DNA from 3 places in the Lonsdalea quercina genome. Region 2 is predicted to be linked to each of the others. Evidence: riboswitches for the same ligand, from Rfam matches in the RefSeq annotation. Region 2 holds a riboswitch; each other region holds the start of a gene.
The links. A riboswitch is a leader RNA that binds a small molecule or an ion and turns the genes downstream of it on or off. The one in region 2 is predicted to bind thiamine pyrophosphate.
Positions count from the first base shown of each region.

Region 1: it holds a riboswitch for thiamine pyrophosphate, as region 2 does, so the genes downstream of both, thiC (phosphomethylpyrimidine synthase ThiC) here and thiM (hydroxyethylthiazole kinase) in region 2, are expected to answer to the same signal.
Region 3: it holds a riboswitch for thiamine pyrophosphate, as region 2 does, so the genes downstream of both, thiB (thiamine ABC transporter substrate binding subunit) here and thiM (hydroxyethylthiazole kinase) in region 2, are expected to answer to the same signal.

Region 1 is NZ_FNQS01000017.1:19,055-27,173, reverse strand. Features, by position in the region: gene purD (phosphoribosylamine--glycine ligase) at 1-593, shown strand, start outside; gene BLU64_RS16375 (DUF1481 domain-containing protein) at 651-1,319, opposite strand; gene hupA (nucleoid-associated protein HU-alpha) at 1,366-1,638, opposite strand; gene BLU64_RS16365 (YjaG family protein) at 1,824-2,414, opposite strand; gene nfi (deoxyribonuclease V) at 2,504-3,181, opposite strand; gene hemE (uroporphyrinogen decarboxylase) at 3,178-4,251, opposite strand; gene nudC (NAD(+) diphosphatase) at 4,366-5,139, opposite strand; TPP riboswitch at 5,516-5,632, shown strand; gene thiC (phosphomethylpyrimidine synthase ThiC) at 5,740-7,656, shown strand; gene thiE (thiamine phosphate synthase) at 7,656-8,119, shown strand, end outside.
Region 2 is NZ_FNQS01000003.1:365,260-373,378, reverse strand. Features, by position in the region: gene BLU64_RS06885 (PTS mannitol transporter subunit IICBA) at 1-295, shown strand, start outside; gene BLU64_RS06880 (mannitol-1-phosphate 5-dehydrogenase) at 368-1,513, shown strand; gene BLU64_RS06875 (MltR family transcriptional regulator) at 1,632-2,162, shown strand; TPP riboswitch at 2,445-2,541, shown strand; gene thiM (hydroxyethylthiazole kinase) at 2,577-3,371, shown strand; gene thiD (bifunctional hydroxymethylpyrimidine kinase/phosphomethylpyrimidine kinase) at 3,368-4,171, shown strand; gene psiE (phosphate-starvation-inducible protein PsiE) at 4,352-4,759, shown strand; gene yegS (lipid kinase YegS) at 4,781-5,683, opposite strand; gene trhP (prephenate-dependent tRNA uridine(34) hydroxylase TrhP) at 6,003-7,364, opposite strand; gene BLU64_RS06840 (hypothetical protein) at 7,479-7,718, opposite strand; gene mdtC (multidrug efflux RND transporter permease subunit MdtC) at 7,972-8,119, opposite strand, start outside.
Region 3 is NZ_FNQS01000004.1:180,870-188,988, forward strand. Features, by position in the region: gene leuC (3-isopropylmalate dehydratase large subunit) at 1-302, shown strand, start outside; gene leuD (3-isopropylmalate dehydratase small subunit) at 315-917, shown strand; gene BLU64_RS07695 (siderophore-interacting protein) at 965-1,870, opposite strand; gene BLU64_RS07700 (ribonuclease G) at 2,091-2,432, opposite strand; gene proP (glycine betaine/L-proline transporter ProP) at 2,707-4,212, opposite strand; gene sgrT (glucose uptake inhibitor SgrT) at 4,506-4,670, opposite strand; gene sgrR (HTH-type transcriptional regulator SgrR) at 4,777-6,435, shown strand; TPP riboswitch at 6,476-6,595, shown strand; gene thiB (thiamine ABC transporter substrate binding subunit) at 6,638-7,621, shown strand; gene thiP (thiamine/thiamine pyrophosphate ABC transporter permease ThiP) at 7,597-8,119, shown strand, end outside.

The DNA.
Region 1 (8,119 bases), on a different contig from region 2:
CTCCTGCACCAGTGGTGACCGACGAGATCCACCAACGCGTGATGGACCAGATTATCTGGCCGACCGTTAAGGGCATGGCCGCGGAAGGGAACGTCTACACCGGCTTCCTTTACGCGGGACTGATGATCTCCGCCGACGGTCAACCTAAGGTCATCGAATTTAACTGCCGCTTCGGCGATCCGGAAACGCAGCCGATTATGCTACGTATGCGCTCCGATCTGGTCGCGCTTTGCCTGGCGGCCTGTGACGGCAAGCTGGATGAGCAGCGTTCCGAGTGGGATGACCGTCCTTCTTTGGGCGTGGTTCTGGCCGCTGGGGGTTATCCGGCTGATTATCGCAAAGGCGACATCATTTCAGGTCTGAGAACCTCGGAAACGGCAGACGGCAAAGTGTTTCATGCCGGCACCGCTCTGCACGGTCATGATGTGGTGACCAACGGTGGACGAGTCCTGTGCGTGACTGCACTGGGCGCGAGCGTAGAAGATGCTCAGCGTAATGCCTATGCGCTCGCGAAAGGTATTCGTTGGGAAGGATCTTTCTGTCGTACCGACATCGGTTACCGGGCTATCGACCGCGAACAGTCGCACTCCTGATGTCTTAGCATAATGGGTGAGCCTTCTTGCGGAGGCTCACTTCAACCGTCGCCGCGTTTAGTCGCTTTGCAATGATTCCGCCGTGGGTTCCCAACGACAGAAATCTTCATTGGCGACCAGCAGAAGCTGCGTCCCTTCCGGCGACTCCAGCCAGGCAATACTTAATGGGACAGAAGATCGCTTCTGGCGCTGCGCTATCCGTTGCGAGGCTCTGCTGTCGAGACCCGGACGAATACGTTGACCGCTGCAAGTCACGACCACCCCGTCCTGCCACTGCCCTTGCCACAAGTGAACGTTGCCCGTACGCATGGCAGCGCTCATTTCCAGGAGTCTTACCGCATCAAACTGGTACAGCGCAATATCATCATCAGAAAGCAACTCACGGCGGTCAGTCAACTGACGCTGCATATAGCTGACGGCGCCTTTTGAGTCAAAACGAATACGCACGTCCTCTTTATCAGGCGCGCTCTTGCTTTGCGTGATTTCACGTACGGCGTTCTGCTGGAAGTGGTAGCGGGTAATTTGGGTGCTTTGGCCATTGAACGGACTGAAGACCGTCATAAGTGCCGTCTGCTGCTGAGCCGGGTCGTCTTTGCGCCACACGCGCACTACGCCACGGTCAGAGAGATATCCCCCGGCATACAAAGCGGAGGGAGGCGAGTGGGAGCTGCAGGAAACCGCCAGGGCGGCTACGCTCCCAATCGCAGTACGTTTAAGAAAAAGCAAAAGGGGCGAAATCGCCCCTCTGTTCAAACCTTTTCTTAGCATGCGCTTATTTTACAGCGTCTTTCAGTGCTTTACCGGAAACAAATGCAGGCACGTTGGCAGCTGCGATTTTGATTTCTTTACCCGTCTGCGGGTTGCGGCCAGTGCGCTCATTACGATGATTGACTTTGAAAGTACCAAAACCAACTAATTGTACTGCATCACCTTCTTTCAGAGACTCAGTAATTGCCGCCAGAGTAGCTTCCAATGCAGCTTTAGCCTGGGTCTTGGAAAGGTCAGCCTTGTCAGCAATTACATCAATCAGTTGAGTCTTATTCATAAGTTATCCTTACAGTGTGTTTATCGCTTGCTAAGCATCGAGTGCGACGGAAATGCCATTAAAGCACTCTCCTGCATATACGCACCGACAGCCACTTTTTTTACGCCCCCCAAATGTAGACCAGACAGGGTGCGGTGTGAAGCCCTTAGAGCGGCCATTTAAGACCTTAAATCACGTTTTACCGGTTATTGATATAAATTTATCCCAATATTGCTGCTTCCCGCCTCGCGCAGGTCCGCGCGAAGGCCTTTGATCAGCTCGATATCACGCTCTTCACAGGCCGCCAACAGGCGGAAGATCTCCCACTGGAGATCCCATTCCTCTTCAATGGCAGGGATGACGTTGAGTTCCTCATCCGTCATTTCTCTGCCAGCCTGAGTCATCTCAAGCATGGCTACCGTCCTAATGGAGGTTTCACTAATCACGATAGCATGCGATAGCGTTTCACCACTCAGGCGAGAGTGAATTAACTCCCCCAAAGCGATACAGGCATCAATCGCTGGATAGACCCCGTAAAGATCATAGTCGTCAGCGGATGGAACCGCATCCTCCAGCTTTTCCAACTGAAGATCAAAGTTAACCTTAGCATCTTTGACCACCAGTGTTTCCCAAATCAGATCGAGGATACGACGGTAGACCTGCGCATCGCCAAATTCCGTCTGGCGGCAGAACTCATGATAGTTCGGATACATGCGTTCACAGAGGCTCGCCATGAAAGTGACATGCTGCCAGCTTTCCAGTTTCTCCAGACGCAAATGAATGGGGTTACGTAACATGTTTTATCTCTAACGTGACGGACCGCAGTGTAGCCAAAAACGGCCAGCGGCCCTATTCCTGTATTCCTAAAAAACGCTGGCGCGATTATCTATAGTGTTTGCTGATGTTGCCAGCGCTGAAATGCGATCCGGTTTGACGCAGCCGCGTCGGCCCAGCGTGTAGGCTCAGGCAACCGGTAGCCCCGCATGCAACATTTCACCCACAACAACGCCGTTTCCAAACCGACCCGATGCCCGGTTGAAACGAACAGCGGATTGCAGCGTAATTTACTGCGCCATACCCAACCCACCTGTTCGCCTTTGTCCAATAGCGGCTGCTGACTGCCGACCTCGTCGTCCAGCGGAGCAAAGTGACCACACAGACGTCGTTTAGCGACGCCGATGGTGGGCACGTCAACCATCAGCCCGAAATGGCTGGCAACCCCCAGACGACGAGGATGGGAAATGCCGTGACCGTCCACAAACAGCAGGTCCGGCTGGTGACGTAGTGCTTCCCACGCGGCCATCAGCGCGGGCGCCTCGCGGAAGGAGAGCAGCCCCGGAATGTATGGCATCGTCGTCGGGATACGCGCTATTTGGTACTCTACCAGCGCCAGCGAAGGATACGCCAATACGGCAATTGCCGCCCGGGTCACCGTGCCCTCCTGCTCAAACCCGACGTCCGCACCGGCAATAAACGCCGGCTGATCGAACGGGAACGCGTCATGACGAACGACCTGAGCCGCCTTGATTAACTGCTCAGCCCGAAGAGACTGAGTGTCGATCATGCCTTCTCCTGGTGATAAGGCCGGGACAAGCGATGTACCGCGTCAACAAACGCACCGGCGTGTTCTGGCGGAACATCCTGGTGGATGCCGTGACCGAGGTTAAAAACGTGGCCGTTGCCCGGACCAAAATCGTCCAGAATGGCGGCGACTTCCTGTTCGATGCGCACAGGGGGAGCATAAAGCATGGACGGGTCCATATTGCCCTGCAGCGCAACCTTATCGCCTACACGACGACGGGCGTCGGCGATATCCGTTGTCCAGTCCAGACCCAACGCGTCGCAGCCTGTTTCCACCATCGCTTCCAGCCACTGCCCGCCGCCTTTCGTGAACAGCGTCACCGGTACACGGCGGCCCTCATGCTCGCGCAGCAGGCCATCGACGATCTTGTGCATGTAATGCAGCGAGAATTCGCGATAATCCCGCCCGCTCAGCGCGCCTCCCCAGGTATCAAAAATCATGACCGCCTGAGCGCCAGCTTTGATCTGTGCGTTCAGGTAAAGCGTGACGCTGTCCGCCAGCTTGTCCAACAACAGATGCAGCGTACGGGGTTCGGCGAACAGCATTTTCTTGATCACGGTAAACGCCTTGCTGCTGCCGCCTTCAACCATATAGGTCGCCAGCGTCCACGGGCTGCCGGAAAAACCGATCAGCGGTACTTCGCCTGCCAGATTACGGCGGATGGTGCGTACGGCGTTCATCACATAGCCCAGTTCCTGTTCGGGGTCGGGAATGGGCAGTGCCGCAACGTCGGCATGGCTTCTCAGCGGTTGACTGAAACGGGGGCCTTCGCCCGCTTCGAAATAGAGTCCCAATCCCATCGCATCGGGGATCGTCAGAATATCGGAGAACAGAATGGCCGCATCCAGCGCATAGCGGCGCAGCGGCTGCAGCGTCACTTCGCAGGCCAGCTCGGCATTCTTGCACAACGACATAAAATCTCCGGCCTCCGCGCGCGTCGCTTTATATTCCGGCAGATAACGACCAGCCTGACGCATCATCCAAACAGGCGTGACGTCAACGGGCTGACGTAACAGAGCGCGTAAATAGCGATCGTTTTTAAGGTCGGTCATGATCTTTTCCTTTTGGCGCCTGAACGGCAGGCGCGCAGGTCGCTGGGTCTGGGTAATTCAGGCGGCAGTGTAGCGGGTTGATTCCTCTCAGGCTACACGCATGACGCAGACGGATTAGCCGTCTGCCTCACGACACATCACCACCGTATCTTCTATCAAGCGGCGCGCCACGGTTCCCGCGGGCGGCAGGATTGGCAGTTTGTCGTAACGAAACCAGGCAGCATCGCGGAGCTCGGAGGGATCGTGACGCAGTTCGCCGTCGGCATACTCCGCAATATAGGCCATCATCAAAGAATGGGGGAACGGCCAGGGCTGAGAACTCACATATTGGAGGTTTTTAATGCGAATATTGCTCTCTTCCATGACTTCTCGGGCTACGGCCTGTTCAAGCGTTTCACCCAGCTCGACGAACCCGGCCAGCGCGGTGTACATATTGCCCCGGTGACGGACATGCTGCGCCAGCAAAATTTCGCTGCCGCGGCGGATCGCCACGATGACGCAGGGCGCGATCTGCGGATAGTAACGCTCCCGGCAGTGGCCGCACAGGCAGGCCAGCTCGGTTTTGCTATGGTGCATCTCATGACCACAGTAGCCGCAGAAACGGTGGGCGCGATAAAACTCGGCCAGTTGAACTCCCCGGCCGGCCAACTGAAACAGCCCGCCCTCCACGTCCAGCAGCTGCCGCAGCGATCCCATCTCTTCGGCCATTGTCTGGCGCACTAGCCAGACAGGCTCGCCCTGCCACTCGCCAATTCGGCGTGCCGGACGCGTTTTCAGTCCCCATTGGCGGGAAGACCCTTGCGGTAATCTCCCTTGAGGCAGCCAAATCTGATTGTTCTCGCTGACAACCCACCAGCCAAGCTCTTCACCTGTTAACGTTACTTCCATCTTTTCTTTCGCCCTCTGTCACCGAGTCTATGGCTATGATGTGTAGATATAGACAACATTAATGCATATAAATCAGACGCTCTACGCGTTAGCACAATACCACGCCATAGAAACTCGTTCCGTCGTTCTCTCTCTCCTCGCCGCCTTCGATCCGCAATCATGTATTTCGGTGACAGTGCCCGCAAGAAGGATGATTTATCGCATATTTCGCGAAAAATAAGGCCACTGTCAGTAACAGGCAGCGTCTATCGTCCCAACGCTTAATGCCCTGTCAAAGTCATGCGCGGTGACTCCATCCATCATCGGTCCCCGCCTTTGACAGTGACGCATTGCCAGCATAAAGTGTAGGCGATTGACCTCGCCCAACCCATCGGGCGTTATCTTGTCGGAGTGCCCAGCGTCGCGGTAACGCGTGCGGGCTGAGACCGTTAATTCGGGATCCGCGGAACCTGATCAGGTTAAAACCTGCGAAGGGAACAAGAGTAAACATCATCCTTTTCCCAGACAGATTCATTATCACCCAGGGAAAAGAGACTTCTCCATTACTCCATCCGAACTCCAGACAAGCAATGTTTCCTTCCAGCCAAACAGGAATTTGCTATGTCTACAGAAAAAAAACCTTCAGGACGCCGCGAACAACGCGCCTCCGCCCAACGTTTTATCGACGAGGTGCGAGGAACGTCTTTTCCACAATCACGGCGAATTTACCTGACCGGCTCACGGCCGGATATTCGCGTCCCGCTGCGGGAAATCCAACTCAGTCCCACGCTGCTCGGGGGAAGCCGGGAAACGCCTCGCTACGAACCTAATGAGCCGATACCGGTCTACGACACCGCCGGACCTTATGGCGATCCCGAAGCCGTCCCCGATGTGCGCTGTGGACTGGCTTGCCTGAGAACCGCCTGGATTGAAGAGCGCGGCGATACCGAACGATTATCTCAGCTCAGCTCCGGATTTACCCAGCAGCGCCTGGCCGATGCCGGTCTGGACCACTTGCGTTTTGAACATCTGCCTCAGCCGCGCCGAGCGAGAACCGGCCAGCGCGTCACCCAGTTACACTACGCCCGCCTGGGTATCATCACGCCGGAGATGGAGTTTATCGCCCTGCGCGAGAACATGGGGCGCGAGCGCATTCACAGCACGACGCTGCGCCAACAACATCCCGGCCAGAGTTTTGGCGCCCATCTGCCGCTGACCATCACGCCCGAATTCGTCCGTCAGGAGGTCGCCGCCGGACGGGCGATTATCCCCGCCAACATTAACCATCCTGAATCCGAGCCGATGATTATCGGCCGCAACTTCCTGGTGAAAGTGAACGCCAATATCGGCAATTCCGCGGTCACCTCTTCTATCGAAGAAGAGGTGGAAAAGCTGGTTTGGTCCACCCGCTGGGGGGCCGACACCGTAATGGACCTCTCCACCGGCCGCTACATCCATGAAACGCGCGAGTGGATCCTGCGCAATAGCCCGGTGCCTATCGGTACGGTGCCGATTTACCAGGCGCTGGAGAAGGTCAATGGCGTCGCGGAAAACCTGACCTGGGAGATGTACCGCGACACCCTGTTGGAACAGGCCGAACAGGGCGTTGACTACTTCACCATCCACGCCGGCGTGCTATTGCGCTATGTACCAATGACCGCCAAGCGCCTGACTGGCATTGTCTCGCGCGGCGGGTCCATCATGGCAAAGTGGTGCCTGTCGCATCACCAAGAGAGCTTCCTGTACGAGCACTTCCGCGAGATATGTGAAATATGCAGCGCGTACGATATCGCCCTTTCGCTGGGCGACGGCCTGCGGCCCGGATCGATTCAGGACGCCAACGACGAGGCGCAGTTCGCCGAGCTGCATACCCTTGGCGAGCTGACCCATATCGCCTGGGAGTACGACGTCCAGGTCATGATTGAAGGCCCCGGTCATGTGCCGATGCAGATGATCCGCCGCAATATGACCGAAGAGCTGGAGCACTGCCACGAAGCGCCTTTTTATACCCTTGGCCCGCTGACTACGGATATCGCGCCGGGGTATGACCACTTCACCTCCGGTATCGGCGCCGCCATGATCGGCTGGTTCGGCTGCGCGATGTTGTGTTATGTGACGCCGAAAGAGCACCTTGGGCTGCCGAACAAAGAGGATGTGAAACAGGGACTGATCGCGTACAAGATCGCCGCGCACGCAGCGGATCTGGCGAAAGGACATCCGGGGGCGCAGATCCGCGACAACGCGATGTCGAAAGCCCGCTTCGAATTTCGCTGGGAAGACCAATTCAATCTGGCGTTGGACCCGGAGACGGCGCGAGCCTACCACGATGAAACGCTGCCGCAGGAATCCGGCAAGGTAGCTCACTTCTGCTCTATGTGCGGCCCGAAATTTTGCTCCATGAAAATCTCTCAGGAGGTTCGGGACTATGCCGCGCAACAGCAGGCGGAGGCGCAGCCGATTGAAGTCGGCATGGCGCAGATGTCGGCCGAGTTCCGCTCTCGCGGTAGCGAGCTGTATGTCCCACAGGAGGATGCCTGATGAACGCCCCCCTGCTTTCATTTCCAACGGTGGGATCACGATTGGGGCTATACCCTGTCGTGGACAGCGTGCAGTGGATCGAACGACAGCTCCGAGTGGGAGTGAAGACGCTGCAACTGCGGATCAAAAACCAGCCGAACGATCACGTTGAGCCGGCGGTGATTCAATCGATCGCCCTTGCCCGCCGCTATCAGGCCCGCCTGTTTATTAACGATGACTGGCAACTGGCCATCAAGCACCAGGCCTACGGCGTCCATCTCGGTCAGGAGGATCTGGATACCGCCGATCTGAGTGCCATCCGCCGCGCCGGACTGCGCCTGGGTGTCTCAACCCATGACGATAAGGAGCTGGCGCGCGCGGTGACCATCGCGCCCTCCTATATCGCACTGGGGCATATTTTCCCTACCCAGACCAAAGAGATGCCGTCAGCGCCGCAGGGACTGGCCGAACTGGCGCGCCACAT
Region 2 (8,119 bases):
CTCCACCTATCTGGGGGAATCCATCGCCGTTCCGCACGGCACGGTTGAAGCCAAAGATCGCGTCCTGCGCACCGGCGTCGTGATTTGCCAATATCCGCAAGGCGTCAGATTCGGCTCCGAGCCGGACGACGTCGCGCGGTTGGTGATTGGGATCGCCGCCCGTAATAACGAACATGTTCAGGTGATTGCGCGTCTGACGAATGCCCTGAATGACGACGGCATCATCGAGCGGCTGGTGGAAACCCGCAGCGTGCAAGAGATGCTGGTGCTGCTCTCCGGCGAACGCGTGGCGTGAAGCCTATCGGACCGGCGTTTGACCGGTCCGTACGTGCAGCTCAACGATTTTGACAAGATATCGAGGTCGACAATGAAAGCGATTCATTTCGGTGCAGGCAATATTGGTCGTGGCTTCATCGGCAAATTATTGGCGGACGCCAAGTCCGAACTTATTTTTGCCGACGTCAATCAGCCGCTGGTGGATCAACTGGCTCATCAGCAGCACTATGAGGTTCATGTTGTTGGAGAAGCGTCGCATGTTGAACGAGTTAACCGCGTCAGCGCGGTGCATAGCGCCAGCCCCGACGCCATCAATGAGATCGCCCGCGCGGATATCATCACCACCGCCGTCGGGCCGCAGGTCCTGAGTAAAATTGCGGGAACGTTGGCGCAGGGATTGATAGCGCGGCATGAGCGCGGCAACCGGCAGCCTCTAAATATCATCGCCTGCGAAAATATGGTGCGCGGCACCAGCCAGCTTCGTCAGCATGTTATGGCGGCACTGCCCGACGCGTTGCATGCATGGGTCGACGAGCATGTGGGATTTGTGGATTCGGCCGTGGACCGCATTGTGCCGCCCAGCGCAGCGGCGAACGACGATTCGCTGGAGGTGACGGTCGAAACGTTCAGCGAATGGATCGTCGACAGCACGCAGTTCAAGGGCGAGCTGCCGGTCATCGCCGGGATGGAACCCACCGCCAACCTGATGGCCTATGTCGAGCGCAAGTTGTTTACGCTCAATACCGGCCACGCCATAACCGCGTATCTTGGGTGTCTGGCGGGCTACCGGACGATCCGCGAAGCCATACTCGATGATGCGGTGCGCGCGGTGGTAAAAGGCGCAATGCAGGAAAGCGGCGCGGTGCTGATTCAACGCTACGGCTTCGATCCGGCGCAGCATGCGGCATACATCGACAAGATCCTCAGTCGTTTCGAAAATCCGTATCTGCACGACGATGTCGAACGCGTGGGCCGACAGCCGCTGCGCAAATTGGGCGACGGCGACCGGTTAATCAGGCCGTTGCGCGGTACGCTGGAATACGGCCTGCCGCACCGTAATCTGCTGATCGGCATCGCCGCGGCGCTGAAATACCGTAGCGATGAGGATGAGCAGGCGCGTGAAATGGCGGCGCTGATTGATGCGCACGGCGTCGAAAATGCGCTGATCCAGATTACCGGACTGGAAGATCGTCCCGAGGTTGTCACGCAGGTGGCAACGTTATATCACTCTCTGTAACGCAAGGTGAAAAACGATACTGATGCCAGAACAGCGTTATTCTCCCGCAGGTAAACGTCGGGTGGCGGCTTCCGAGCCGCGCCCGACGCAGAAAAACGTGCCGCAGCCCAAGACGGGGATGGAAGACGAGCAGGCGTTCGAAAGTCACATTCTGGAACGCCTGAACGCCAGACCGACCGTCTCGGGGTTTATCCAGGCGGCGGTCGAACTTCTGGCCGATGCGATTGACCATCTGGTCCTGCAGGCGTTCCGCAAGGATGATTATGCCGTCAAATATGCCGTGGAGCCGCTGCTGGAGGGCAGCGGCCCGCTGTCTGCGCTGCCGGTTCGCCTTAAACTGATCTATGCGCTGGGCGTGATCAGCCGAGACGAGTACGAAGACGTTGAACTGCTGTTGGCGTTAAACAATGAACTGGAGCATGGCGGACAGCGTTACCGGTTTACCGATGATGAAATTCTGGGGCCGGTCAGCATGTTGCACGGTATGACGCCGCTGCCGCCTCAGTTCAACTCGCATTTGCCGGAAGATGGGGTGGACACCTCGCTGCTGGAGATGCAAAAACAGCGCTATCAGCAGCGTATCCAGTCCTCGCTGGTGTTGTGCATAACGGATCTGGTCTCGCGCCTGTACCACAAGACCGCGTTCTGATCGGCATTATGCCTGTAATATGACGGGCAAAGCGCTCGACGCCGTGGGGGTCGTACGGCGTCGGCCGTTTATTCACTAGACAATCAAGGCGTATCCCTATGCGCTCTTGTTTCTTGTTTCTTGTTTCTTGTTTCTTGTTTCTTGTTTCTTGTTTCTTGTTTCTCGCTGTAATTCCTGGCTTTTCCCTTCTGAACTCCTCTTCATACCTTGTTTCGCCCGTTATCGTCGATGCGCGATGGTTGGCGGCCGTTGACCTTTGCGCCGTCAGGCCGAATAATCATGAACGTTGACTCGGGGTGCCCTTCCACGTGAAGGCTGAGAAAGACCCGTACCACCTGATCTGGATAATGCCAGCGTAGGGAAGTCACGGAGTCTCACCGGCTCCCGCCTTCTTGATCGCCGGTTGGGAGACTTATGAATACTCGACCTGTGCCGTTTCCGTCCGCGCTTGCGGCGGATTCTCTGAAACTCTTTCACCGCCGCCCCCCTTTAATTCACTGTCTGACCAATGATGTCGTGCAAAGCTTTACCGCGAATGTGCTGCTGGCGCTGGGCGCGTCGCCCGCGATGGTGGTGGAGCGCAGCGAAGCCGCGCAGTTCAGCGCGTTAGCGGATGCGCTGCTGATTAATATCGGTACGCTGGAGCCGGTCCGGGCCGAAGCCATGCGATCTGCGGTGGCGAACGCCAATCGGGCCGAACGCCCTTGGGTGCTGGACCCGGTCGCTGTCGGCGCGCTGACGTTTCGCAGCGACTTCGCCCGTGAACTGCTGGCGCTGCGGCCTGCCGCCGTACGCGGTAACGCTTCAGAGATCCTGGCGCTGTCCGGCGCCGCTTCGCAGGGCCGGGGGGTAGATAGCGGCAACACCTCGCTGGCCGCGCTGCCTGCGGCGCGGGAGCTTGCCCGACGCTGGTCCGTTTGCGTGGCCGTGACCGGCGAGGTGGACTACGTCACCGACGGCGAGCGTGACTGGGCGGTGGCGGGCGGGCACCCGCTGATGACCCGCGTCGTCGGGACCGGCTGCGCGTTGTCGGCGGTGGTGGCGGGGTTTTGCGCGTTGCCGGGCGATCGCCTGCAACATATCGCCGCCGCCTGCGCGGTGATGTCTGAATGCGGGCAACGTGCCGCCAACGGCGCGGGCGGTCCCGGCAGTTTTATCCCGCGGTTTCTGGATCAGTTGTTTATGGCAATGGAGGCGACCGCGAAATGAAGCGTATCAACGCATTGACGATTGCGGGCACCGATCCAAGCGGCGGCGCGGGCATCCAGGCCGACCTGAAAACCTTCTCGGCATTGGAAGCCTACGGCACCAGCGTGATCACGGCGCTGGTGGCGCAAAATACCTGTGGCGTGCAGTCGGTCTACCGTATCGAACCCGCCTTCGTGGCCGCGCAGCTTGACTCGGTGCTCGGCGATGTGCGGATTGATAGCGCCAAGATCGGCATGCTGGCCGAGGCCGATATCGTCGAGGCCGTCGCCGAACGTCTGCGCCGTTATCCGGTACGCTTCGTCGTGCTCGACACGGTGATGCTGGCGAAAAGCGGCGATCCGTTGCTGCAACCGTCGGCGGTACAGTCGCTGCGTCAGCAACTGCTGCCGCAGGTCTCCATCATCACGCCGAATTTGCCGGAAGCGGCCGCGCTGCTGGCGTGCCCGATCGCCGAGAACGAAAACGAGATGCGGGAGCAGGGCGAAGCGCTGCTCGCGTTGGGCTGTCAGGCGGTGCTGATGAAAGGCGGCCATCTTTCCGATCGCGAAAGTCCGGACTGGCTGTTCACCGTTGGGGCATCACCGTTGCGTTTTTCGGCGCAGAGAGTCAATACCCGCCATACTCATGGTACGGGCTGCACGCTGTCGGCGGCGTTGGCGGCATTGCGTCCCCGTTGTGACGACTGGTCGGCCTGTGTGGCCGCCGCCAAAGCCTATCTGCAAGGGGCCTTACAACAGGCGAATACGCTGGAAGTCGGTCAGGGCATCGGGCCGGTGCATCATTTCCACCGCTGGTGGTGATGCCTATCTCTGCGGAAAATGAAATTTACATGGACAGTCTCAGGGGCTACCGGTAATTTTGTGACCGGTGTCAGGTTTTTCCGGCCGATTCACGACGTTCGCAGGGACGTCGCACACAGCAATAGCAGTTCGCCGCCGGCGTAGATGCAGAAAAATGAAGGATGGTTAGGAGTCATGTACATGGCAGGTTCAACGCGTTCGATCATGATCGCCAAAGGGTTACAAACAATACTTAACATAGGTTTATTGGCTCTCGCTATTATTCTGGTGGTGTTTTTGGGCAAAGAGACGCTGCACCTGGCGAAGGCATTGATGGTGAGCAGTGAGAAGGATTCCACCTATCTGTTGATTGAAAGTCTGGTCGTGTATTTTCTGTATTTCGAATTTATTGCGCTAATCGTGAAGTATTTTGAGACGGGCTATCATTTTCCGCTGCGTTACTTCGTCTATATCGGGATCACCGCCATCGTGCGGCTGATTATCGTCGACCACAAAAATCCCACCTATACCTTGATCTACGCGGGCGCGATATTGATTCTGGTGGTGACCTTGTATCTGGCAAACAGCCAGCGGCTAAGACGCGAATAGCGATGTCCCGACCCCGGTCGTTTACTCGCTCAGCAGCGGGCAAGGGCTGGGGAAGCGGCAGCGCAGCGCCGCTGGCACCACCTCGATACGGAAGTGTTTGTCGGTCAGCGGCTCGCCATCGAGGTTGAACGTCATCTCGTTCGGCGCGCTAATGTCCAGCCACGGCAGTGCGGTCGTGATCACGTTGGGATTTTCACCGCCGGACATCAGCGCCTGCATCATATTCGGCAGCAGCTCTTTCGCAGACAGCACGCGCAGCTGCAACAGCCCGTCATTCAGTACCGCATCCGGGCACAGTTGCTGTCCGCCTCCCGCCTGACGACCGTTGCCGATGGCGATGACCAGCGTATCGCCCTCCCAGTCAAAATCCGGACCTTTAACCTGACAGCGTTCGGCCTTCAGCGTGTCGATGCGCAGCAGCGCGTTCAGCACATAGGCCGCGCCGCCCAGCGCAGATTTCATGGCCGCCGGCGTTTCGGTGGTGATACGGGTGGCGAAACCGCCCGTCGCCATATTGATAAAGTAGTGTCGGTCGTTGACCCGAGCCAAATCGATTGCGGTCGCGCGGCCTAAAATCGCCAGCCGCAGCGCCTGATGCAGGTCGGTCGGAATCCGGCAACTGGTAGCGAGATCGTTGGCCGTGCCCAGCGGCACAATCCCCAGACAGGGGCGATGTTCCGCTTCCTGATGCGCCAGCGCCACGGCGATTTCGTTGATGGTGCCGTCGCCGCCTGCGGCGATCACATTGTCCGCTTCCATCGCTATCGCTTCACGGACATAGCGCAACGCGTCGCCGTGTTCCCAGGTGACGCGCACGTGCAGAGGATAACCTTCTTCACGCAGGACTGTCACCGCCTGACGCAGTTCGTCGTTTTGGCTGCTTTTGCCGTTCAAAATGATGATGGATTGAGGTTTTTGCGCCATGACGACGTACTCCCTGAAAAGACCTTGATGAAACCGAAAATGAGGCGAAGCATGCAGATCGCCTCCGAAAATAGTGTAGTCAGCGTAGCAGAAAAGCGTGACGCGCGGACAATGGATACGTGGCGGGGTGATCAGGAAAAGAAAAAGCCAGCTCAAGGGAGATTGAGCTGGCGAAAGAGGTGGTTCCTGGTAGTGTTACTACGCTTATTTTTCGTTCTGTGTTTTCTCAGCGGTTGAATAATAACCGACCGCGTCCGCCATTGATGTGATCCATTTCTAAAAAACGTCAGAACAGCGTTCTGCTCTGACTGTCGGCACATTATTTGGCGTGAGGATGACGGGTGTTGGTCCCCGGCAGATTACGCAGCAGCAACGCGTATTCCAGCGAAATGTCTTCCGGGACCGGCAGGTAGACGATATGGCCGTTGCCCGGCGCGACGTCGGTATCCTGACCTTTAGCGTTCTGCATCCCTTCAATCGTGAACTGCACGTTGCCGCCCGGCGTCATCATTTCTACGCTATCGCCGCAGGAAAACTTGTTTTTCACCGCGACTTCCGCCAGACCGTTACGCCGTTCGCCGGTGAACTCGCCGACAAACTGCTGGCGGTCGGACACCGAATAACCGTAGTCGTAGTTCTGGTAGTCTTCGTGGACGTGACGGCGCAGGAAACCTTCGGTATAGCCGCGATGAGCCAGCCCTTCCAGCGTCTGCAACAGCGATGGGTCAAAAGGTTTTCCCGCCACGGCGTCGTCGATGGCGCGACGGTACACCTGCGCGGTGCGTGCGCAGTAGTAGAAGGATTTGGTACGACCTTCGATTTTCAGCGAGTGCACCTGCATTTGCGTCAGGCGTTCAACGTGTTGGATCGCCCGTAGATCGCGGGAGTTCATGATATAAGTGCCGTGTTCATCTTCGAACGCGCTCATATATTCGCCGGGGCGCTGGCTCTCTTCCAGCATAAAGACCTTGTCGGTCGGCTCGCCGATGCCCAGCGTGGGTTCGACGTTAGCGACCTGAATCGGTTCATGCATGTGGACAATGTTGCCCACCTCGTCTTCTTTACCTTCCTGCACTTTGTATTCCCAACGGCAGGCGTTGGTGCACGTGCCTTGATTGGGGTCGCGTTTGTTGATGTAGCCGGAGAGCAGGCAGCGGCCGGAATAGGCCATACACAACGCGCCGTGAACAAAAATTTCCAGCTCCATCTCCGGCACCTGCGCGCGGATCTCTTCAATTTCCTGCAGAGACAATTCGCGGGACAAAATCACGCGGCTCAGCCCCATCTGTTGCCAGAATTTTACGGTTGCCCAGTTGACCGCGTTGGCCTGCACCGACAGGTGAATCTGCATCTGCGGGAAGTTTTCACGCACCAACATGATCAGACCCGGATCGGACATGATCAGCGCATCCGGCTGCATGTCGATCACCGGCTGGAGGTCGCGCAGGAAGGTTTTAATTTTGGCGTTATGCGGCGCGATGTTAACGACGACGTAGAACTTTTTGCCCAGCGAATGCGCTTCGTTGATCGCCTCGGCCAGCGTCTGATGATTGAATTCGTTATTGCGCACGCGCAGGCTATAGCGGGGCTGGCCGGCATAAATCGCGTCAGCGCCATAAGCGAAGGCGTAACGCATATTTTTCAGCGTACCGGCCGGAGACAGTAGTTCCGGTTTAAACATGGGTTTCTCTCAAGTCTGATCTCAGGTCAGGCTGCCCCCGGGCGGGAGCAGTAAGGCGGCAGATTCTAGCGCTTATGCGGGGAAAAATCAGTATTCGGCTTACAAAAAGTATGCCTATTTCGTTTCTCCACGGCGGGTGCGGCGGTTCTGCGGTCGATCGAGATCGATTTCCGGTCCCTGCGGCACGATGCCGGTAGGATTGAGCCAGCGAATGCCGTAATAACCGGTCTTGTAGACGCCGTTGGTGATCGTATCGTAAGTCAGCGTGTTCCCGCGGTTGATGTCAGGACGCAGCCCGGCGGGATAGAAGCCCTCGAGGTTGCCAGCGAGCGTTTTGACGGCGTCGCTCGCCATGTACAGCACAGCTCATGGACGTTGCGCACGGCGGGGGGATGCGGACCGGCAATCTGCGGCGTGCTGAACGTCCAGCCTTGCTCGCCGTTTTTAGGCTATTCCGCCGCCACGACCCGACCCCATAGACCATCCGCAGAATCCGACATCGCTGACGTTTTTAGCGTTTGATAACCAGAACATTCAGGCTAACAACCTGAGCTTGAGTGGCTATCGTGAATTTTTCACCGACTCTGACAGTTTCTTTGAATGCCCGTCAGGACGACTCCGGCAGTGTCACCGGGCGGCGCGCGCGTCGGTGGGATAGTCGGTCAAAGAACAGATAAACCACCGGCGTGGTATAGAGCGTCAGCAGCTGACTCATGACCAGCCCGCCGACGATGGTGATCCCCAGCGGCTGACGC
Region 3 (8,119 bases), on a different contig from region 2:
TCGCTGCGGGCGTACAGGCGATGGTCGTTCCCGGCTCAGGCCCGGTAAAAGCGCAGGCGGAAGAGGAAGGTCTGGACAAGATCTTTATCGAGGCCGGCTTCGAATGGCGCCTGCCTGGCTGCTCAATGTGTCTGGCGATGAACAATGACCGTCTGAATCCGGGCGAACGCTGCGCGTCCACCAGCAACCGTAACTTCGAAGGACGTCAGGGCCGTGCCGGCCGGACTCATCTGGTCAGCCCCGCAATGGCCGCCGCGGCCGCGGTGACCGGGCGTTTCGCCGACATTCGTGAACTGAACTGAGAGGGATAACCCATGACTAAATTTACTCAACATACTGGTCTGGTCGTCCCGCTGGACAACGCCAACGTCGATACCGATGCCATCATTCCCAAGCAGTTTCTGCAGAAGGTGACCCGTACCGGTTTCGGCCAGCACCTGTTCAACGACTGGCGTTTTCTGGATGATGCGGGCCAGCAGCCTAATCCCGAATTCGTGCTGAACCAGCCTCGTTACAAAGGCGCCAGCATCCTGCTGACCCGTGAAAACTTCGGCTGCGGTTCATCCCGCGAACATGCGCCGTGGGCGCTGACCGACTACGGGTTTAGCGTGGTGATTGCGCCGAGCTTCGCTGATATTTTCTACGGTAACGCCTTGAACAACCAGCTGCTGCCGGTTCGACTGAGCGACGCCGACGTCGACGAGCTGTTCACCCTGGTAGAAAACCACGAAGGCATTACCTTCACCGTCGACCTGGAAGCTCAGATCGTGAAGGCGGGCGACAAGAGTTATCCGTTTGAAATCGATAGCTTCCGTCGCCACTGCATGATCAATGGTCTGGATAACATCGGCCTGACGCTGCAACACGAAGCGGCAATTGCCCGCTATGAGGAAACGCAGCCGACGTTCCTACGTTAAGGCTTATCCGCTCATCCTGTCCCAGGCCCGCTTAAGCGGGCCTGTTCTTATCCCTCCCGGCGCGGCCCCTGACACCAATACGCCATAAACGCCATCGACTCTCGCGCTATACCCCGCTCGCCCACCAGATATCGTCGCAAGGCTTTAACCACCGATGATTCGGCAGCTACCCAGCCGAAAAACTGCCCGTGCTGACTCTCCGCCCTTTCCCACAACAGTTCGTCGTCCGGGACTTCCGTTAACGACACGACGGAAGGCATGATTGGGACCTGCGGCAAGATAAGCGCATCGCGTACCGCATCCAACAGCCGCACTCCGTGTTTTGCCCCGCATTCCTCCCGCGGCAACCAATGAATATCAGCGAAGGAGAAATGGCTGAGATCCTGACAGTCGGCACGAAGCGGCAATTCGATAAAAGCCTGAACCTGAGGCGGCGACGCCTGACCGGCCAGTTGTTCCAGAATCCCCTTCACGGCGGGAAACGCGGTTTCGTCAGCGATTAGCAACGCCCGGCGGGTCTGTTCGGTGGGCAGCCACTCATAGCCGCCTTGGTGGCTCTGCGAGGCGGCGCAGGGCGCCACCATTTGAAGGCGATCGCCCGGTTCAGCGCGCATCGCCCACGATGACGCAGGACCTTCCGTGCCGTGAATGACGAACTCCACCTCCACTTCCCCCGCAGCCGCATTCAGGCGGCGAAGGGTATAGGTCCGCGCAATCGGACGTTGGCGTTTCGGCAACGCCAGCAGCTCGGCATACCAATTCGCGACGTCCGGCAGTTGAGACGGCGTGCCATCGATCGCCGGAAACAGGAGTTTGATGCGCTGATCGGGCGCGCCGGTCGTCATCTGGCTCACCGACTCGCCGCTAAAAACACAGCGCATCATGGACGGACTCAGTCGCTGCTTACGCGCCAGCGCAACCTCGAAAATCTTGTACTCTTTCGCTCCCGCCATACTCATTCCCTTGGGTTTCCACCGTATATGAGCCAGGAATGTTAGCATTCAAGTGATAATGAGAACAATTATTGATACTGGCATTTACAGAGAGTGGAAGCAGCCTCGCAAAGTGAGATGAAGAATGAACATGCAGGCTATTGAGGCGGTTCAGAAGGGGGAGAAATAACCGAAAAATGGCATTCGTTATCCAGCAACAAATGCCATTGTTTTGATGGGATTAACGCACCAGCGCCCCTGCGAGTGACGCCATCATGGTGGACAGAACAAAAATGGATAAGAACACCGAGACCAGCGCCAGAACGAAGGCGAACAGACCGGCCCTATTCCAGCTATTCTGTACGCGTTTGAACGTTTCCACATCATCATAGTCGGCGTTCTGCCACGCCCATTCGTTGCCTTTGAAGCCGCACACAAACATCCAGACAATGTTCAATACAGGAATAAAGCACAATAGCGGCAGATAGGTTTTGTTGCCGATACCCCAGACGATGTTGAACATAAATGCGCCCCAGTTCCATCCCTTTACTTCTCTTGGTACTGCTTTTCCATATTCGGCCATGTGCGAGTTTTCCTTTCAAAATAGAACAAAAATAAAACGCTGCGGACAATACAACGGGTTACATTCGAGCTTCAACTATTTTGTATCGACACTATGATCAGCCAATCATTTAATTTAATTGATCTTTCGCATGGTGGGCGCGTCGGTGAATATTATCCCGGTGCGACAGCAAATTCATGGGAAGCGGCGCAAAAAAAATCAGGCAGAGGCCCAATGGACTTCTGCCTGATTTGGCGTCAGGAAAGCAGAATGCTTTCCTGACAGCAGCTAACGATTATTCGTTGATGCGAGGATGCTGGTCGATCAGCATCTGGCGTTTCTTCTCCAGCTCGGTGATTTGCACGTTAATGTCTTCGATTTTATGCTCGATATTATCGTGATGCTCACGCAGCAGCTCTTTGGCCTCACTCAGGTCAGAAGCCGCAGGCGTGGCGCCTTTCAGCGGCTTGTTGGCCGTTTCCTTCATGAAGATCCCTGTAATCAGTCCAACAACGGCGATAACCATCAGGTAATAGGCTGGCATAAACAGGTTATTGCTGGCTTCGACCAACCAGGCTACTGCTGCTGGCGTCAGACCGGCAATCAGAATAGCAATGTTGAACGCGCTGGCCAGCGCACTGTAGCGAATGTGCGTCGGGAACATAGCGGGAAGGGAAGAAGCCATGACCCCGGTAAAGGCGTTCAAAATCACCGCCAAGATCAGCAGTCCCAGGAAAATCAGGCCAATCACGCCGCTGTTGATCATCATGAAGCACGGGATTGCCAGCAGGAACATCGCTATGCTGCCGATCACTACGAATGGTTTACGTCCGAAGCGATCGCTCAGCAGCCCCATCACCGGCTGAACAAACAGCATCCCAATCATGATGGCGATGATGATCAGCACGCCGTGGTTCTCGGAGTAGTGCAGGTTATGCGACAGATAGCTCGGCATGTAAGTCAGCAGCATGTAGTAGGTGACATTGGTGGCAATCACCAACCCCGTACAGGCCAGCAGACCTTTCCAGTGTTTTGTTGCGATCTCTTTAAACGAGACTCTGGGACCGCTGCTCAAACCGTCGCGATCGTCTTTTTCCATTTTATCAACGTGTTGCTGAAACGCAGGTGTTTCTTCCAGCGCATGACGCAGATAAAGGCCGATGATCCCTAACGGCAGCGCCAGGAAGAACGGGATACGCCAGCCCCATTCCAGAAACGCGGCTTCGCCGACGATGGCGGAGATCAGCACCACGACGCCCGCGCCCAGCACAAACCCGGCGATGGAACCGAAGTCCAGCCAGCTCCCCATGAATCCGCGCTTCCGGTCCGGGGAGTATTCAGCGACGAAGATCGACGCGCCGGTATATTCGCCGCCCACGGAGAAGCCCTGGGCCATTTTGGCCAGCAGCAGCAGTATCGGCGCCCAGATCCCAATGGAGTTATAGGACGGTATCAAGCCGATACAGAATGTACTGACCGACATGATGATAATGGTGATGGCCAATATTTTCTGACGGCCGTATTTGTCGCCCAAGGAGCCGAAGAACAGCCCGCCCAACGGACGAATCAGGAAAGGAACAGAGAATGTCGCCAATGCGGCGATCATCTGGACGCTGGGGTTAGCGCCGGGGAAGAAGACCTGGCCCAATGCATAAGCCACAAAGCCATACACACCAAAATCGAACCATTCCATGGCATTGCCGAGCGCAGCTGCGGTAATGGCTTTACGTAAACGAGTGTCGTCAATAATGGTGACATCGCCCAGAACGATGGGTTGTGCCTTTTTTCTACGTAACTTCATAGTGAATTATTTTACCTGTTTTAATGTAATAGACTGAATTGAAACGTCTCACTGAAGGATGGTCACATCAAGATAGTTTTTTATTTCGCTATAACCGATTAACCCAGTTTCATTTACTAGCATGTTACCATAGGTTGAATGTTTATATCGACTTTGACGTTCCTTTACACACTTCTATAGCCCATATTAGCATAAGATACGGTTACTTATTTCAGCCCAAAAAAAAGCCGACGGAATAACCGTCGGCAGGTGAAATTTTCACCATCACTCAGAAAATAGAAACTGCTTCGCCCTCAAATCCAGTGGCGGTATTCCTCATCAGACAGAGTCTCCGTCTGCCATTGCGTCACCTGCATCAGCAGCGTCAGACGTTGAGAAGCCGACAACCAGCGTCCCCACGCCGAGTGTCCCAGGGACAGGATGCTGCGATAACTTCGATACAATCGTGATAGTGCCATCGTCATGCCCTCCGACCGTTCATTATTTGCGCTTTCGTTGTGACAAAGTATCAACGTAAGATAGGGGAAAATATATTGATGACTTTAGGCTGAGGAGTTCCCCTTTATGTCCTCATCGCGACTGCAACAACAGTTCATCCGGCTCTGGCAACACCTGCAAGGACAGCCTACAGACACCACGCTACAGGAGCTGACCGGCGTCCTTAACTGCTCGCGGCGGCATATTCGCTCGCTCCTGCGAGCCATGCAGGAAGAGGGATGGCTGACCTGGGAAGCAGAAGCGGGACGAGGAAAACGCTCGCGGCTCAGCTTCCTCTATACCGGCCTGACGCTACAGCAACAGCGGGCGGAAGACCTGCTGGAGCAAGATCGGATCGACCAGCTGGTGCAGTTGGTGGGGGACAAATCGCAGGTGCGGCAAATGCTGCTATCCCATATCGGGCGCAGCTTCAGGCAGGGTAAGCATCTGCTGCGCATCGCCTACTACCGGCCGATGCGTAATCTGATGCCCGGCTCTGCGCTACGGCGTTCGGAGACGCATCTGGCCCGGCAGATCTTTAGCGGGTTAACCACCATAAATGAGGAAAATGGGGAACTCCTGCCGGACTTAGCCCACCACTGGCAGCAGGTCACCCCCCAGCACTGGCGTTTTTACCTGCGCCCCGCCGTCCGTTTCCATCACGGTCGGGAACTGACGATGGAAGATGTGATCGCGTCTCTGCAACGCATCACCGCGATGCCGCTGTTTTCACATATCTGTGCCGTCGAATCGCCCATCCCGTCCGTGCTGGACGTGCGCCTGGCGACGCCGGATGTCTGGTTTCCCTGGCTGCTCGGCAGCGTGTCCGCGATGATTTTGCCGCAGGAGTGGAAAACGCTCCCCGACTTCACCCGCCACCCGGTGGGCACCGGCCCTTACGCCGTTCTGCGCAACAGTAATACGCAGCTGAAAATCAACGCCTTCGACGACTACTTTGGCTATCGTGCGCTGATCGACGAGGTCAGCATCTGGGTATTGCCGGACGCGCCGGATACCCCCTCCTGTTCCCTTCAACTACAAAACGATAACTCGCCGAACAACGAATTGGAGAACCGGCTGGAGGAAGGCTGCTACTTCCTGCTGTTCGACCGACGTTCGCCGCTGACCTCGCGCCGGGAGGTCAGGGACTGGCTATGTCAGGTACTGAGTCCGGTCGCCCTGCTCGGACTCGCCGACGAAACTTACCAGTGCAACTGGTCCCCGGCCTACGGCCTGCTGCCGCGCTGGCACCACGCCCAGCCCCGCCTGACGCTGGACAAACCTGAAGACCTCTCGCACCTGACCCTCACTTTTTATCATGAGCACGCCGAGTATCAGGACATCAGCGACATCATTCGTCGGCTGCTGTCGGCTCACGGCGTCACGTTGTCGGTCCGCCGTATCGACTATGCTGAGTGGTATCAGGGCGCCGAGGCGAGCGACATCTGGCTCGGCAGCGCCAATTTCTATCTGCCGCTCGAGTTCTCCTTGTTCGCCCTGCTCTACGAACTGCCGCTGATGCAGCACTGTCTGGATCGGGATCTCACCGAAGACGCCAGCCAGTGGCGTCAGGGCGGTTGGTCGCTGGCGGACTGGAGCCAATCGCTCATAACTCAGCAGCAGATCCATCCGCTTTTTCACCACTGGCTCCAATTGCAAGGGCAACGCAGCATGCGCGGCATTCGTATGAATACGCTGGGGTGGTTTGATTTCAAATCCGCCTGGTTCGCGCCGCCGGAAAACTGACGCGCGCTTTGACTCCGGGCATGAAGTCTCTACAATGCCTGAGTTCTCAACGGGGTGCGATAAAGTCCGGTGCCGTCATACCGTCCGCTTTACGCTGAGAAAATACCCGTCGAACCTGATCCGGTTAATACCGGCGAAGGGATTTGGGAGTGCTTTGCCGCTTGCTCAAAGACCTTTGCCACCCTTATTTCAGGAGTGCAAAGTGTTAAAAAAATTACTGTCCTGCCTGTTGATTCTCTCTGCTCCGGCGTTGGCGAAGCCTACGCTGACCGTGTATACCTACGACTCCTTTACCTCGGAATGGGGACCCGGTCCCGGCGTGAAAACCGCATTCGAGAAAGAGTGCGACTGCGAACTGAAATTCGTGGCGCTGGCCGACGGCGTGGCGCTGCTCAACCGCCTGCGGATGGAAGGAAAGCGCACGCAGGCCGATATTGTGCTGGGTCTGGACAACAACCTGCTAGAGGCGGCTGAACATACCGGCCTGTTCAGCAAACGGACGGTCGATACCGACGCGCTCTCGCTGCCGGACGGCTGGCACAATGATACCTTTGTACCCTACGACTACGGCTACTTCGCCTTCATCTACGATCGCGACAAACTGAAAAACCCGCCTCGCAGCCTGCATGAGCTGGTCGACAGCCCAGAGCCGTGGAAAGTCATTTATCAGGATCCGCGTACCAGCACGCCGGGCCTGGGCCTGCTGCTGTGGATGCAAAAAGTCTATGGCGACAGCGCCCCGCAAGCCTGGCAGAAGCTGGCTACGAAAACGGTCACCGTCACCAAAGGCTGGAGCGAAGCCTATGGTCTGTTCCTGAAGGGCGAAGCCGATCTGGTGCTGAGCTACACCACCTCGCCCGCCTATCACATCATCGAAGAGAAGAAAGACAACTATGCCGCGGCGCCCTTCAGCGAGGGACACTATCTCCAGGTGGAGGTCGCCGGCCGTCTGGCAAGCAGCCAACAGCCGCAGCTGGCCGAGCGCTTCCTGACGTTCATGGTCAGCCCAGCCTTCCAGCAGCTCATCCCGACCACCAATTGGATGTATCCGGTCATCGACATGCCGCTGCCCGCGGGCTTCCAGCGTCTGGACAAACCCGCGACGACGTTGTCGTATACGTCGCAACAGGTCGCCGCGCAGCGTAACGACTGGATCCAGGCATGGCAACGCGCCGTCAGCCGCTAATCCCCGGCTGGCTCTGGCCCGGCGCCATCGCCGCCCTGCTGCTGGTCGTGGTCGCGGCGCTGGCTTTCGGCGCGCTGTGGCTTCAGGCGCCTCAGAATCCGTGGCGCGCGCTGTGGCAGGACGACTACCTTTGGCACGTCGTTCGCTTCACATTTTGGCAGGCGTCGCTCTCGACGCTGCTGTCGACCATCCCGGCGATTTTTCTGGCGCGCGCGCTGTATCGCCGCCGTTTTCCGGGGCATCGCTGGCTGCTTAGACTGTACGCCATGACGCTGGTGCTGCCGGTGCTGGTGACCGTGTTCGGCCTGCTGAGCGTCTACGGTCGGCACGGCTGGCTCTCGCAGTTGACGGCGGCGTTCGGCCTACCCTACTCATTTTCGCCCTATGGACTTGGCGGCATACTGCTGGCGCACGTTTTCTTCAATCTGCCGCTAGCCACACGTCTGATGTTGCAGGCGCTGGAAGGCATCGCTACCGAACAGCGGCAGATGGCCGCGC